Regions from separate parts of the Bacillus sp. Brlt_9 genome, predicted to be linked through region 2. Evidence: riboswitches for the same ligand, from Rfam matches in the RefSeq annotation. Region 2 holds a riboswitch; the other holds the start of a gene.

Region 1 (7,233 bases), on a different contig from region 2:
AAGGTATTCCCGTTTTTATTGGAATACCTTTTCTTATTACCCTGCAAAAGTTTGATACAACAAGAAAATATTTAAAACGATAACAAGTGCGGCAATGATCCACGCGATGAATGTTGTAATACGATGGTTAACGAGTGCACCCATTATTTTTTTACTACTTGTAAACATAATCAGTGGTACTAATGCAAAAGCAATGCCGAATGATAAGACAACTTGACTCATTACGAGAGCGTAAGTTGGATTCACGCCTAAAGCAATAATAACGAGAGGTGGAATCATTGTAATAAAGCGGCGTAAGTATAACGGAATATGCATTCGAATGAAACCTTGCATAATAATATCGCCTGACATTGTACCGACAGAAGAGCTGGATAGTCCTGCTGATAAGAGCCCAATTCCAAATAAAGCAGCTGATACTGGACCGACTAAAGTACTAAACTGGTTAAAAGCAACATCAAGGTCTTCAACATGCAAGCCGTTTTTAAAGAATAGTGCAGCTGCTACTATTAACATACTTGCGTTGATTGCTCCAGCGATAACCATTGCAATAATAATATCAATAAACTCGAAGCGGAAAATCTTTTTCTTTTGTTCATCATTTGTTCCGACTACGCGGCGCTGCGTTAAGGCAGAATGTAAATAAATTGCGTGTGGCATAACTGTCGCACCTAAAATTCCTGCTGCAAGTAATATACTGTCTACACCTTGGAATTTTGGAATGAAGAGCCCTGAAAGTAGAGGACTTAATTCCGGTTTTGCATAAAAGACTTGTACACCAAAAGCAATAACAACGATGAAAATCATTCCTGTTATGATAGCTTCTAATGGACGAAATCCTCTGCGTTGAAACTCAAGAATAATAAATGAGCCGACTGCTGTAATTAAAGCGGCAGGTAACATCGGAATTCCAAATAATAAATACAATCCGAGTGCTGCCCCGATAAATTCAGCTAAATCAGTAGCCATAATAACGAGTTCACCTTGTATCCATAAGCCGATGGATACAGGCTTTGGGAAGTTTTCTCGAGCTATTTCAGGAAGGTTCCTGCCTGTAGCAATTCCTAATTTAGCTGATAAAGTTTGGATTAATACAGCCATTAAATTAGAAGCGAGAATTACCCAGAGTAATAAATATCCATATTGTGATCCAGCGGCAATATTTGTCGCGAAATTGCCAGGATCAATATAAGCGACTGAAGCGATGAAAGCGGGACCTAAAAAGGGTAGTAGTCTTTTTAAACCTTTCGTTTGTCCGCTTAATGCTAAATGCGCTGATTGAACAGTTGTACTTTGAGAAGGGACTTGTTCATCTTTTGATATATCTTTATTCATAGTCGTTTTCCCCTTTGAAATGTTAACTTGATGAAATTATTGTAAGTATTCTTACTGTTTATTTCAATACATTTAAATGTATTGGTGATATTTTTATTTGAACACAAATGTTTCCTTAGTGCAAATTATATGCCTTTACGCAATTGATAGTGTGATGTTATAAAAAATTGGGAGTTTATGGTGTGATGACGTGGGGAAACATAATGAATTAAAGGGCTATTTTTGAAATTTATGTGAACATAAAGCCGATAATATAGCATATTAATTGATGGAATTGCATTTGTATGATATATAATATATTGGGATTGCAACATAACCACAGTGTTTTGGTGTGTAATCTTGTTTTTTATTTTTGTTAACTGATAGAAAATAGTATAAAGAAAAGAAAATGGGATTCATTTTCTTATTATATATGTTTTGATATGAACGTTAACTTATACATGATTTTAAAAATTAGATAGGTGGTAGAAACACATTGGCAACTACAAAACCATATAGAGTATTACTATATTACATGTACACAACAATTGAAAACCCAGAAGAATTCGCGGCAGAGCATTTAGCATTTTGTAATTCACTTGAATTAAAAGGTAGAATTCTTGTAGCAAAAGAAGGTATTAACGGAACTTGTTCTGGTACTGTAGAACAAACAGAGAAATACATGGAAGCGATGAACAATGATCCACGTTTTGACGGTATTGTATTTAAAATAGATGAAGAAGAGGGGCATGCATTCAAGAAAATGCACGTGCGTCCTCGTCCAGAATTAGTTACACTGCGTCTAGAAGATGACATTAACCCACACGAAATTACTGGTAAGTATTTAGAGCCAAAAGATTTTTATGAGGCAATGAAACAAGAAGACACAGTTATCATTGATGCACGAAATGATTATGAATTTGATTTAGGTCACTTTAAAGGTGCAATCAAACCTGATATTGAATCATTCCGTGAATTACCAGATTGGATTAGAGAAAACAAAGAAACGCTTGAAGGTAAAAAGATTTTAACTTATTGTACTGGCGGAATTCGTTGTGAGAAGTTCTCTGGTTGGTTAGTTCGTGAAGGTTACGAAGATGTAAGCCAGCTTCACGGCGGTATTGTAACGTACGGTAAAGACCCAGAAGTACAAGGTGAGCTTTGGGATGGACAATGTTACGTGTTCGATGAGCGTATCGCTGTACCAGTAAACCAAAAAGAACATGTTATTGTTGGTAAAGACCACTTTACAGGTGAACCTTGTGAGCGCTATGTAAACTGTTCAAATCCAGAATGTAACAAGAAAATTTTATGTTCTGAAGAAAACGAAGCGAAATATTTACGTGCATGTTCTCATGAATGTCGTGTAAGCCCACGTAATCGCTACGTAATACAACACGAATTAACTGAAGAGCAAGTAGCTGCTGCATTAGAGAAAATCGAAGCAGGGAAGTAAGCTAAATTAGTGTAAAAAAAGTACTCCAATTTTTAGTTTGGAGTACTTTTTTATGATGTATTTTTGTCAGTTATTGTCGGTAAGTCGATATGTTTTGAAAATCGCCGATATATTTCGAGTTGCGCTGATATAATCGAAAAACCGCTGATATAAATTTCACTCACTGAAATGCGCCACGCATTTTTAATTTTTATCATCTTTCTCTTTCACAGCAGAAAGAACAGTTTGTTTTACCCATGCTTTTCTTCGTTTATGTTGTAGACTCCATTGGTATAAACTTTGCGCACCTAAAATAAGTGAAATGACGATGCCGCTAATTGCTATTAAGAGTGCGAAAAATTCAAGTGGCGATGATATTTTGTTTGAATCGGTATTTCTTAAGAGATCAATCATAGTAAACCCTAACATTTGGCCTACTACAGAGTAGAGCGTTAAAATTAATAATAAAAGGCTATCTTTCTTAGCTGAGACATTTTCTTGATATTTAAACAAACTATCAAGATTTTGTTTTGCATTTGAGTATAACCCCTCGATGTTAAAAAGCTTTCTTAAGCGAAAGAAAATGTCTTCACTCTGTGATTGGGATACTAGCTCTAAAGAAAAGTAATTCGCCGTAAACGAATTGATTGAGTAAATTAATTTTTCTATTTCATTTGTATCTTGTTCAATGTTTAGTTCAGCATAAGCGTTCGCCATTTTTAATAAAACAATTTTATGAAATAGATTTAATAATAAAGCGTAATAAAACTCCCCATACATTTGACTCGCAAGTTTAATAAATTCGCGTTCTCCTTCATTTGTTACACATGTGAATATATGTTCTTCCATTATGAAATAGCGATTCGGAGCCCATCTTTGGTAAGCATGTTGTTTTAAATAATCATGAATATAAAGCAGATTATTTGCACTCACATATGCCTTGCCATCACTTGTTAACCCAGAAAGGCTGGAAGTACGATAAACATCCACTTCATTCAGTTCCATATCTTCTTTTATAGATAATAAAGTTTGAACGTACATTCTTTGGTCTTCAAAGAAAGGAAAGGTTTGAAAGTAAGAACTTCTTAATCTCTTCTTCTCAAAGAAATCTGTTACGCCATGAAATAAATAACCAAAAATGAATCTTTCCACTTGGGAATACTTTTTTCCATTACATTCAATACAAATCGTTTCATTTGTATCATTTTTAGTTTCAAGTACACGGAAGCGGGCGGCGAATTCAATTGCTTCTGATAATGTCATGTTTGGAGCGGTCTCTACTTCTGTCCGAATTGTTAAGAAGCCAAGCTCATAAGGACAAAGTGTTACGTCAATAGAATGAATCTTAAATGGAACGGAAATAAGATTTGTTGTTAAATGTCCAGTTAAGTTAAGGTCTTTAGAATAGCGCTGTAACCCCTTTTGATGCTCTGAATGAGGAAATAAAATTTTATTTGTAAATGAAAGATAGTATGCTTCCATATTTTGATGTGAAACTTGAAACTTTCCATAGTATGTATTTTCATTTTCAAGATGATCGAGTCGAAAAGGACGAAAGTCATTTTTCTGTAAGAAAGGGAACATATTTTGTTCATACCCAGTTTTAAAAGAAAACGGGAATATAAATTGAAATATAGCTGTTGTTACATCTTTTTCCTCGATTGTATGTATTGCCTCCATTTACATTGTTTCCTTTCCAAATATGCTATAAAAACAACATGCCCAAATTCATTTGAAAATAACCACTGTTTTATACTTGATTAAGAATGAAAATTCAGCTTATTTAGTAGGGGACATGTATAATGTTATGTATACTGAATGTTATAAAATTGTATTTTGAAAAGGGGGATGTTGTATGCGTATTTTAGTATTAGGAGCGGGAGGCGTTGGAGGATTTTTTGGTGGCCGATTAGTCGAAAAAGGGGAAGATGTTACGTTTCTTGTTCGTAGTAAACGTAAAAAACAATTGGAGGAAAGAGGACTTGTAATCAGAAGTATTAACGGTGATTTTTCCTTCCAACCGAAATTAATAACGAAAGAAGATCAAACTGCTCCATTTGATGTGATTCTATTTTCAACAAAAGCGTATCACTTAAACGAGGCAGTTCAAGATTTGAAACCGTTTGTTGGCGAAAGTACTGTAATCATTCCGTTGCTAAATGGTATCGCTCATTTATCACTATTACAAAAGGAACTCGGTGAGGATAAAGTAATTGGCGGTTTATGCTTTATCGAGACGACGTTAAACGATCAAGGAGAAATTGTACAAACTAGCGCTGCCAACAGACTTGTGTTTGGAGAAATGAAGTCTCAAGATTCAGAGAGAATAAAGCATATTTCTAAAGCATTTGCAGGTACGAAATCTAGTTTTATTTTAAGTGAAAACATTATGCAAGATATGTGGCATAAATATTTATTTATTACTGTAATGTCAGGTGTGACAACATTAATGCGGGCACCGATAGGACCGATTCGTGAAAGCAAAGGTGGACGCGATTTTATCCAAAACTTATTTGAAGAATGTATGCAAATTATGAGATGTGTAGGAGCACCAATTAAAGATAATATTGTCCAAGAACATATGAAAACAATTGATAAAATTTCGTATAATATGAAGTCATCGATGCAGCGTGATATGGAAAAAGGTTCGTCTATTGAAGCGAAGCACTTACAAGGATACTTACTAGATGTAGCGGAACAATTTTCTATAGAAGCACCATTATTAGGATCAGTATATCAAAATTTGAAAGTGTATGAAGAAATGACCTCTAACAAATCAGCAATACAATTGGATGTATGAAAAAATAAAAAAGAAAGCAATATATAAGTGTATTGCTTTCTTTTTTTATGACAAATCATTTATTTCTTTTTGTTCTATCTGTCAAATTTATTTCCTGTTCACGTTTACCGTATAATTGATTAATTTCATTTGCTAATGCATCTAAATAGGAATCGGAAAAAATAGGCTTCTTTTCTTTAGTCATATAGGTCTCCTTTATTGATTTTTTAGTATTCATTATGTATATTTACCGGCGGATTATGCGCAATCATTTTAATTTTTTCTTTTTAAAAATTTTTGTTTACATTTTGAAAATAAAGGAGTATTATAATCCACAGTTTCAATTTTCTAAATCGCTGAAACCGCATGGTGCGGGGGACCCGTTCTTATGGATTAGTTCTTAATCCAATGGGGTGAATCCTTGAAAAAGGTAGGGCTACTCATAGGCCCGAATCCGACAGCTAACCTCGTAAGCGTTATATTGAGAAGGAAGGTGGAGCTTGTGCGACAAAAAATATAATGTCTACAAGTCTATTTCGTTATGGCTTGTAGACATTTTTTGTTTTCTGAAGAAATCGTTTATCCGCTATAACTAGCAGAAAAGTTCGTACAAAATTATTGGAGAGTGGACAGCAGTGGTTTCATCTATTAAAAGATTTTTAATTGGAAGACCGTTAAAATCAACAGAGCTTGGAGAACAGAAGCTTAATAAAACGAAAGCTTTAGCTATTTTATCTTCTGACGCATTGTCATCAGTTGCTTACGGTCCAGAGCAAATTTTAATTGCTTTAGCAGGTGTTGGAGCGATCGCTTATTGGTATTCCATTCCAATCGCTGTTGGGGTATTAGTATTATTGACGGCCCTTATTTTATCTTATCGTCAAATTATTTTTGCTTATCCGCATGGCGGGGGCGCGTATGTTGTATCAAAAGAAAATTTAGGGATGAATCCAGGCTTAATTGCTGGAGGATCTTTATTAGTTGACTATATTTTAACTGTTGCAGTAAGTGTGTCTGCAGGTACAGATGCGCTCACATCTGCTTTTCCTAGTTTACATGCACATAATGTAATCATTGCGATTATATTTGTTATATTTATTACCATCTTAAATTTAAGAGGTGTAACGGAATCAGCTTCCGTTTTAGCATATCCTGTTTATTTATTCGTTTTGGCACTATTTATATTAATTGGTGTAGGGATATACAATATTTTAACGGGGCACGTGTCACCAACTTTACACACGCCGATTGGAACACCAGTTGCAGGGATTAGTTTATTTTTATTACTAAGAGCATTTGCATCAGGTAGTTCTGCTTTAACAGGTGTTGAAGCAATTTCAAATGCAATTCCGAACTTTAAAGATCCTGCGCCAAACAATGCAGCGAAAACATTGCTTGCAATGGGTGCATTACTTGCAGTTTTATTTTCAGGAATTGTGTTCTTAGCTTATTATTACGGAATTTCTCCAAGTAAAGAAGTAACAGTTGTTTCACAAATTGCTGAACAAACATTTGGACGTAATTTCATGTACTATTTCATACAAGGTACAACTGCTTTAATATTAATTCTTGCTGCTAATACAGGTTATTCTGCATTCCCACTATTAGCAGTTAATCTTGCAAAAGATAAGTTTATACCGAGAATGTTTATGATTAGAGGAGACCGCCTAGGATACTCAAACGGAATTATTATACTTGGAATCGCATC
Region 2 (7,233 bases):
CACTTTATTCTCTTTCACATATAGCATCAATATCCCATTCATCATTATCATTACATCTTTATACGGTTTTAGTATGGGACTTTCTATGCCAACTCACACTACTTTATTAACAGAAGAATTCGTACAAGAACGCGCAACTGCTATCGGTATGTATAACTTCATCCGCTATCTCGGTATGGGCACAGGACCACTTGTAGGTGGATTTCTTTTATGTAATCAAAATTACTTTTGGATTTTCTTCCTAGGTGCAATTACATTTCTACTTATCATTTTATATGCAATGAAAATGATACATTTTCATGCTTTACAAAAAGCAAAATAGAGACCTACAAATGGTCTCTATTCTATACTCTTTGATCTGCAACGATATGAATATCGATATACTTCGTTTCTCTCATGATTTCATTTACAATTGAACCTTTTCGTATTTCTTCCCAGCGTGTTCTTGCCGATTGTCCGAGTAAAATTTGCGTTACTTGTAGTCTTTTCGCGACTTCAATAATAACATCCGCTGGCTTTCTTCCTTTTGCCTCTTCTAAAACAAAACATGCATCAAATTGATTCGTAAGCGCCTTCCACTCTTCAATTGTTTGCTTTTTCCCTGCTGAAAGAGAATCTATATTTTCCCTTTCAACATTTAATACATACAATTCAGCGTTTAGCCGATCAGCCATGCGCCATCCCCGTCTTATTAATTTTTCAGCTGTTGAACTGTATTGTACACAAACGAGTATTTTTTCTTTCACGCCAATCGGTTCTATAACGGTTTGGCTAATCTTCTCGTCCATATCATCAGCAACTTCACGAAGTGATAATTCTCTTAGTGCTCCTAAATTATTGAGCGTAAAGAAATTTTGTAAGCTTTGCTCTATTTTTTCTTCCTTATATATTTTCCCGTCTATTAATCTCTTCCTTAATACTTCGGGCGTTGCATCGACAAGCTGAATTTCGTTTGCTTTTTGTAAAATAAAGTCTGGAATACGTTCCCTTACTTTGACATTCGTAATTTGAGCTACAATATCATGAACACTTTCTAAATGCTGAATGTTAAACGCTGATAAGACGGATATACCGGCATCTAACAATTCTTGTACATCCATATAACGTTTCTTATTTTTAGATCCAGGAATATTACTATGAGCCAGTTCATCCACAACAACTACCTGTGGTGCACGTTTTATAATTCCTTCCACATCGAGTTCATAAAATACTTTCCCTTTATAATCTATTTCTTTTAAAGGAACTTTTTCTAAATCAGCAATTGCGTCTTCTGTCTCTTTTCTTCCGTGCGTTTCAATTAAACCAATTACAATATCCATACCATCCTTTTTCATCTCTCTAGCATCAAGTAGCATTTTATAACTTTTCCCAACTCCTGGAGCTGCTCCTACATATAGCTTTAACTTCCCGCGATTTTGCTGACGAATATATTCTAAATACTCTTCTGGTGTTCGCCTCTGAAAAGTTGGTTTATAGTCATCCGCATACAAAACACTCACAACCTTTCTTTCGAAACAACGCTACCTCAATCCGTTAGATTGAGGTAGCACTGTTACTATTTCATTAGTTTCTGTAATTCTAAATTTAGCTTTAAAACGTTCACGCGGTTTTCTCCAAATAAGCCAAGTGCCGCACCTTCCGTTTGATCTTTAATCAATTGATCTAGCATTTCTTTCGGAATATTTGTTAATTTCGAGATGCGATCTACCTGCACAGAAGCTGCCTTCGGACTAATGTCAGGATCAAGCCCTGAACCTGAATTTGTCACTAAATCGATTGGCACTTCTGTAACTGGAACAGCCCGGTTTTGTTTCTGCCACTCTTCAATACTTTTCTCTACTCGTTTCTCTAAATCTGGATTAGACGGTGCATAGTTATTTGAACCAGATGCCTCTGCCTTATATTCAATACTAGAAACACGCCCATGAAAATAACGTGGATCTGTGAAATTTTGACCGATTAATTTAGAACCAATCACTTCATTTTTATCATTATATATTAAACTTCCATCCGCATTATCCTTCATTACTGCTTGTGCAATACCAGTTACAATAAGCGGATATACAAGGCCGCACAAAACTAAAAATGTAAAAGTAATCCGGATGATTGGTGCTAGTATACTTTGTTTCTTCGCCATCTTTTTCCCCTCTTCCCTATATGAACAAGCCGACAATTATATCAATTACTTTAATTCCAATGAACGGTACAATCACTCCGCCAAGCCCATAAATAAGTAGGTTTCGGCCAAGTAGCGCATTCGAACTCATCGGTTTATATGCGATACCTTTCATCGCCAATGGAATAAGTAACGGAATAATAACAGCGTTAAATAGTAATGCTGATAAAATCGCTGACAGTGGTGATGTTAATTTCATAATGTTTAATGCTTCCATTTGCGGAATCGCAAGTGTAAACATCGCTGGGATGATTGCAAAATATTTTGCAATATCGTTCGCAATACTAAACGTAGTTAACGCACCACGCGTCATTAATAATTGCTTACCGATTCCTACAACCTCAATAATTTTTGTCGGGTTGGAATCTAAATCAATCATATTCGCTGCTTCTTTCGCAGCTGTCGTCCCACTATTCATCGCTAATCCAACGTCTGCCTGCGCCAATGCTGGTGCATCATTTGTACCATCACCTGTCATCGCTACAAGTTTCCCTTTCTCTTGCTCTGCTTTAATAACCGCAATTTTATCTTCTGGCTTACACTCAGCAACGAATTCATCTACTCCTGCTTCTTTTGCAATGGTTGCTGCTGTCAATGGGTTATCACCCGTACACATAACCGTTTTAATCCCCATTTGGCGTAATTGTTCAAAACGTTCACGCATACCAGGTTTTACTGTATCCTTTAAATAAATTAAACCGTAAATACGATTATCCACTGCAACGACAAGTGGTGTTCCGCCCTCTTTTGAAATGAAGTCTGCTTTTTGATTTACATCTTTCGGAATTGTTCCACCTTGTGACCTAACCCATTCAATCACGCTACCTACAGCACCTTTTCTCACTTTCGTTCCGTCTTGTAAATCGACACCACTCATTCTCGTTTCTGCTTTAAATGGAACAAATTCACCTTGTTCTGCAAGTGCTCTATCATATGATAAAGATTTCGTTTTTACATATTCAATAACAGATCGGCCTTCTGGTGTTTCATCTAAAACAGAACTAATTGCTGCCCATTTTCCTACTTGCTCAATCGTTTCATTCCCTACAGGAAGCAATGTATGAGCCATTCGGTTTCCGAAAGTAATCGTACCTGTTTTATCTAAAATAATTGTATTAATATCACCCGCAGCTTCTACTGCTTTACCGGACATCGCTAACACGTTAAACTTTGTCACGCGGTCCATTCCAGCAATACCAATTGCTGATAATAAACCACCAATTGTCGTTGGAATTAAACAAACTAACAACGCGACAAGTACAGCTGTATCAATTTGAAACCCTAAATAGTTTGTAAAAATCGGTAACGTCACAACGACGATTAAGAAAATAAGAGTTAAGCTCGTTAATACTGTATTTAAAGCAATCTCATTCGGCGTTTTTTGACGAGCAGCTCCTTCTACTAACGAAATCATTTTATCAATAAATGATTCACCAGGATTACTCGTAATAGTAATCGTAATTTCATCACTGACGACCATCGTACCACCTGTTACGGAACAAAAATCACCGCCCGCTTCTTTTATAACAGGAGCGGATTCCCCTGTAATCGCAGATTCATCAACAGACGCTAATCCTTTAATTACTTCCCCATCACTTGGAATCATTTCTCCTTGTTTTACAATAACAACGTCACCTTTTCTCAGATCCGTTGCTGAAACTTGAACAATGTCTCCATTTTCTTTTACAACATTTGCAAACACATCTTTCTTCGACTGTTTTAAAGAATCGGCTTGCGCTTTCCCCCGTCCTTCCGCTAATGCTTCTGCAAAGTTAGCAAATAAAACTGTAAATAAGAGAATGAGAGAAACTGTTATATTAAACCATCCTGGTACACTACTAGAACGACTTGGAAGAAACGATAAAATAAACGTAATGATAAATCCAATTTCTACAACGAACATAATCGGATTCTTGATCATGACTTTCGGATTCAATTTCGCAAAGGATTGTTTCATCGCATGTGTCACGATATCACGATCCATCGTTTTCGCTTGTCTAACTTCATCTTCTACAGCATGTATATGTGACTCATTTACTCTTTTTTCTTTTACTACTACCGGTCTCATCATTTACCCTCCATTACTTCAATGTAAGAAATTCTGCAATTGGACCGAGTACTAACATCGGGAAGAATGTTAATGCACCGACAATTACAATTGTTCCGATGAAAATACCGCCAAATAAACTATTATCCGTACGGAACGTTCCGACTGTTTCTGGCACAACCGTCTTTTCTTTCAATGAAGCTGCAACAGCTAGCATCGTAATTAAACTGAAATAGCGCCCTAAAAACATAACTAAGCCAGTTGTAATATTCCAAAACGGTGTATTATCCGCTAACCCTTCAAATCCAGATCCGTTATTCGCAGCTGACGATGTGTATTCATATACCACTTGCGTTAAACCGTGGAAACCAGAATGAGAAATGGCATCCGTTCCTAAACTTGTTGAAAGAGCTAATGCTGAAAACCCTAAAATAAGCAGTGGATGAAATAGTATCGTTACCGCAATTAATTTCATTTCCTTACCTTCAATTTTCTTACCTAAAAACTCTGGTGTACGTCCAACCATCAATCCAGATATAAAGACTGCGATAATCGCATACATAATAATGTTCACAAAACCTGCTCCAACGCCGCCGTATACTGTATTTAACATCATATTTACGAGTGGTACTAACCCGCCAATTGGTGTTAACGTATCATGCATCGTATTCACAGCACCTGTTTCGGCAGCTGTCGTCACTGTTGCGTATAGGGAAGAAAATACTGTTCCAAATCGTACTTCTTTTCCTTCCGTACTTCCTTGTACATGCTGTATACCCATTCCATTTAACGCTGGATTTCCATGTAGTTCAGATGTCGTAATCGTTATAAACCCTACTAAAAACACCATAAATAGTGACACGAAAAGGATACGACCTTGCTTTTTATTTCCTACCATTCGTCCGTACGTAAATGGAAGTGCTGTTGGCAATAACATCATAAGCATCATTTGCAAAATATTACTCATTTGTCCTGGGTTTTCAAAAGGATGCGTAGAGTTTGCTCCGAAAAATCCACCGCCGTTATTTCCAAGTTCCTTAATGGACACGAATGATGCAACTGGCCCGCGTAATATACTTTGCTTTGCCCCATCAATCGTTTGTGCCGTAACTGCACCGTCTAACGTTTGTGGTACACCAAGTGCGACAAAGACTAATGCCGCAATAAATGCGATAGGAAGAAATACTCTCGTTAAAGCTCTCGTAAAATCAACGAAAAAGTTACCGAGCTCTTTTCCAGCGAGCCCTCTTATAAATGCCATAACGAGCGCTAACGTCGTTGCCGGTGCTGCAAACATTAAGAATGTAATTCCGATTAATTGTGATAAATAAGATAAACCATTTTCACCGCTATAATGCTGTAAGTTTGTATCGGCCATAAAACTAATTGCTGTATTAAAAGCGAGCGTAGGCTCCATTCCTTCAATGTGTGCTGGATTTAATGGCAATACTCCTTGTAGTCTGAAAATGAAATATACGACAACGATCATAAATCCATTTAATAAAACTAATGATAGTGCGTACTGTTTCCACGTTTGATTGTATTCTTTTACACCCGTAATTTTAAAAATAAGTTTTTCAAAAGGCCCGAATACTTTATCTAGCTTTTTACTACCTTGAAAAGCTTTCTCTAAATAAATTCCCGTTGGCTTTGCCACAAGAATAAACAACAACATTGTAATAACAACTGCGACCCAGATCATAATGAATGACTCCCCCTAATTAAAACTTTTCCGGATTTAATAATGCATACACTAAGTACACCGTAATTGCTGCAACAATAATCGATAAGGCAATCGTCATGATTTCTTCCCTTCTTTCACAACTTTATCTGACCAACTTGCAAGACTTGCCATCGATGCGACTAACACAACAAAAATCCCGATCATTACAACATCTAACATAGCTACCCCTCACTTTTGTTAAATTTTACCAATTAAATATTAAAAAAGAACACTGAGCTCTACTCAGTGTTCAAAAAATGAACAACAAAAAGTAAACCTCCTCTCTAAACGCTTACGAGGTTAGCTGTCGGATTCGGGCCTAAAGAGTAGCCCTACTTTCAAAACTGAAAGATTCACCCCAAGTGACGATGCACAAAATTGGTTCCCCCGCTCCATTTCTGGAACTCAGCGATTTTAGGTTTTTTTGGAAATTTTATGAATGATTTATGAGAGTAAATATACTCCTCTATATTTCACTTGTAAAGAGGCAAATTACTGAAAATAAGAAAATATCCATCTATTTAAACGCTTACATTGAGTGTTATTAATATTCTTTCATCTATTTTCTCGTCTTTTCTTTCTTTTTCATAGAAATGATATTTTAAATACGAAATAAAAAGAGCGAATGACATACAGTGCATAGCTTGTTGCACTTAGCATTCGCTCTTTTTTCATTCAACTTTTATTCTCCTCGTAAAAATGTACGCAAATTTCTCCCGCGAATATAAACTTGTGACAATTCTGCATGTAGCTGCTCATATTCGATAACATCTGTTTTTAAATATAAAGCGTCTTTCGATGGCAATATAATATAGGGCCTTGGAAAAATAGGATCGAGCACCACCAATTCTTGAACTCGCTCTACCGATACCGCCCAACGATTCGCTATATCTCCTAGTAACAACACATTCATCTTCTTTTCCCCCGCCCTATTCAAAAAATAAAAAAGAAATATTATCACAATTCGTAAACACGACAAATGTAGCTCCAATTGTTTCATAGAGCCTCGCTGGATATCGTTTATTCCTTGTAACAACAGTAATAGGTGCTTGAAAAGAAAAGCGAATGTGTTCTGTAAAGAAGCTAACGATTGGCAGCTCATCACCTAGTAAAATCACCTTCTTAATACACTCACAAATACTAGTAAAATCCTGCTTCTGACTACAATTATACGTCCAATCAAACCCGCAATTCCTAACTTCAGCCGCTATCTCTTCATTTGCTGTAAAAATAATTAACTCATGTTGAAAAGCTACTAAATCTACTAAACTATTTACCTTGCTTTCT

Evidence for each region. Region 2 has a riboswitch for cyclic di-AMP ahead of VF726_RS28220 (SipW-dependent-type signal peptide-containing protein). Riboswitches for the same ligand answer to the same signal wherever they lie in the genome.
Region 1: it holds a riboswitch for cyclic di-AMP, as region 2 does, so the genes downstream of both, VF726_RS03605 (APC family permease) here and VF726_RS28220 (SipW-dependent-type signal peptide-containing protein) in region 2, are expected to answer to the same signal.

The regions. Positions count from the first base shown of each region.
Region 1 is NZ_JAYJLO010000001.1:686,973-694,205, forward strand. It holds gene VF726_RS03580 (Nramp family divalent metal transporter) at 37-1,332, opposite strand; gene trhO (oxygen-dependent tRNA uridine(34) hydroxylase TrhO) at 1,808-2,767, shown strand; gene VF726_RS03590 (hypothetical protein) at 2,951-4,426, opposite strand; gene panE (2-dehydropantoate 2-reductase) at 4,602-5,546, shown strand; gene VF726_RS03600 (hypothetical protein) at 5,602-5,730, opposite strand; cyclic di-AMP (ydaO/yuaA leader) riboswitch at 5,870-6,016, shown strand; gene VF726_RS03605 (APC family permease) at 6,161-7,233, shown strand, end outside.
Region 2 is NZ_JAYJLO010000012.1:57,980-65,212, forward strand. It holds gene VF726_RS28190 (MFS transporter) at 1-322, shown strand, start outside; gene kdpDN (KdpD-like non-kinase potassium sensor) at 345-1,499, opposite strand; gene kdpC (K(+)-transporting ATPase subunit C) at 1,556-2,137, opposite strand; gene kdpB (potassium-transporting ATPase subunit KdpB) at 2,154-4,244, opposite strand; gene kdpA (potassium-transporting ATPase subunit KdpA) at 4,258-5,925, opposite strand; gene kdpF (K(+)-transporting ATPase subunit F) at 5,945-6,025, opposite strand; gene VF726_RS28220 (SipW-dependent-type signal peptide-containing protein) at 6,022-6,126, opposite strand; cyclic di-AMP (ydaO/yuaA leader) riboswitch at 6,222-6,367, opposite strand; gene VF726_RS28225 (hypothetical protein) at 6,629-6,859, opposite strand; gene VF726_RS28230 (hypothetical protein) at 6,876-7,233, opposite strand, start outside.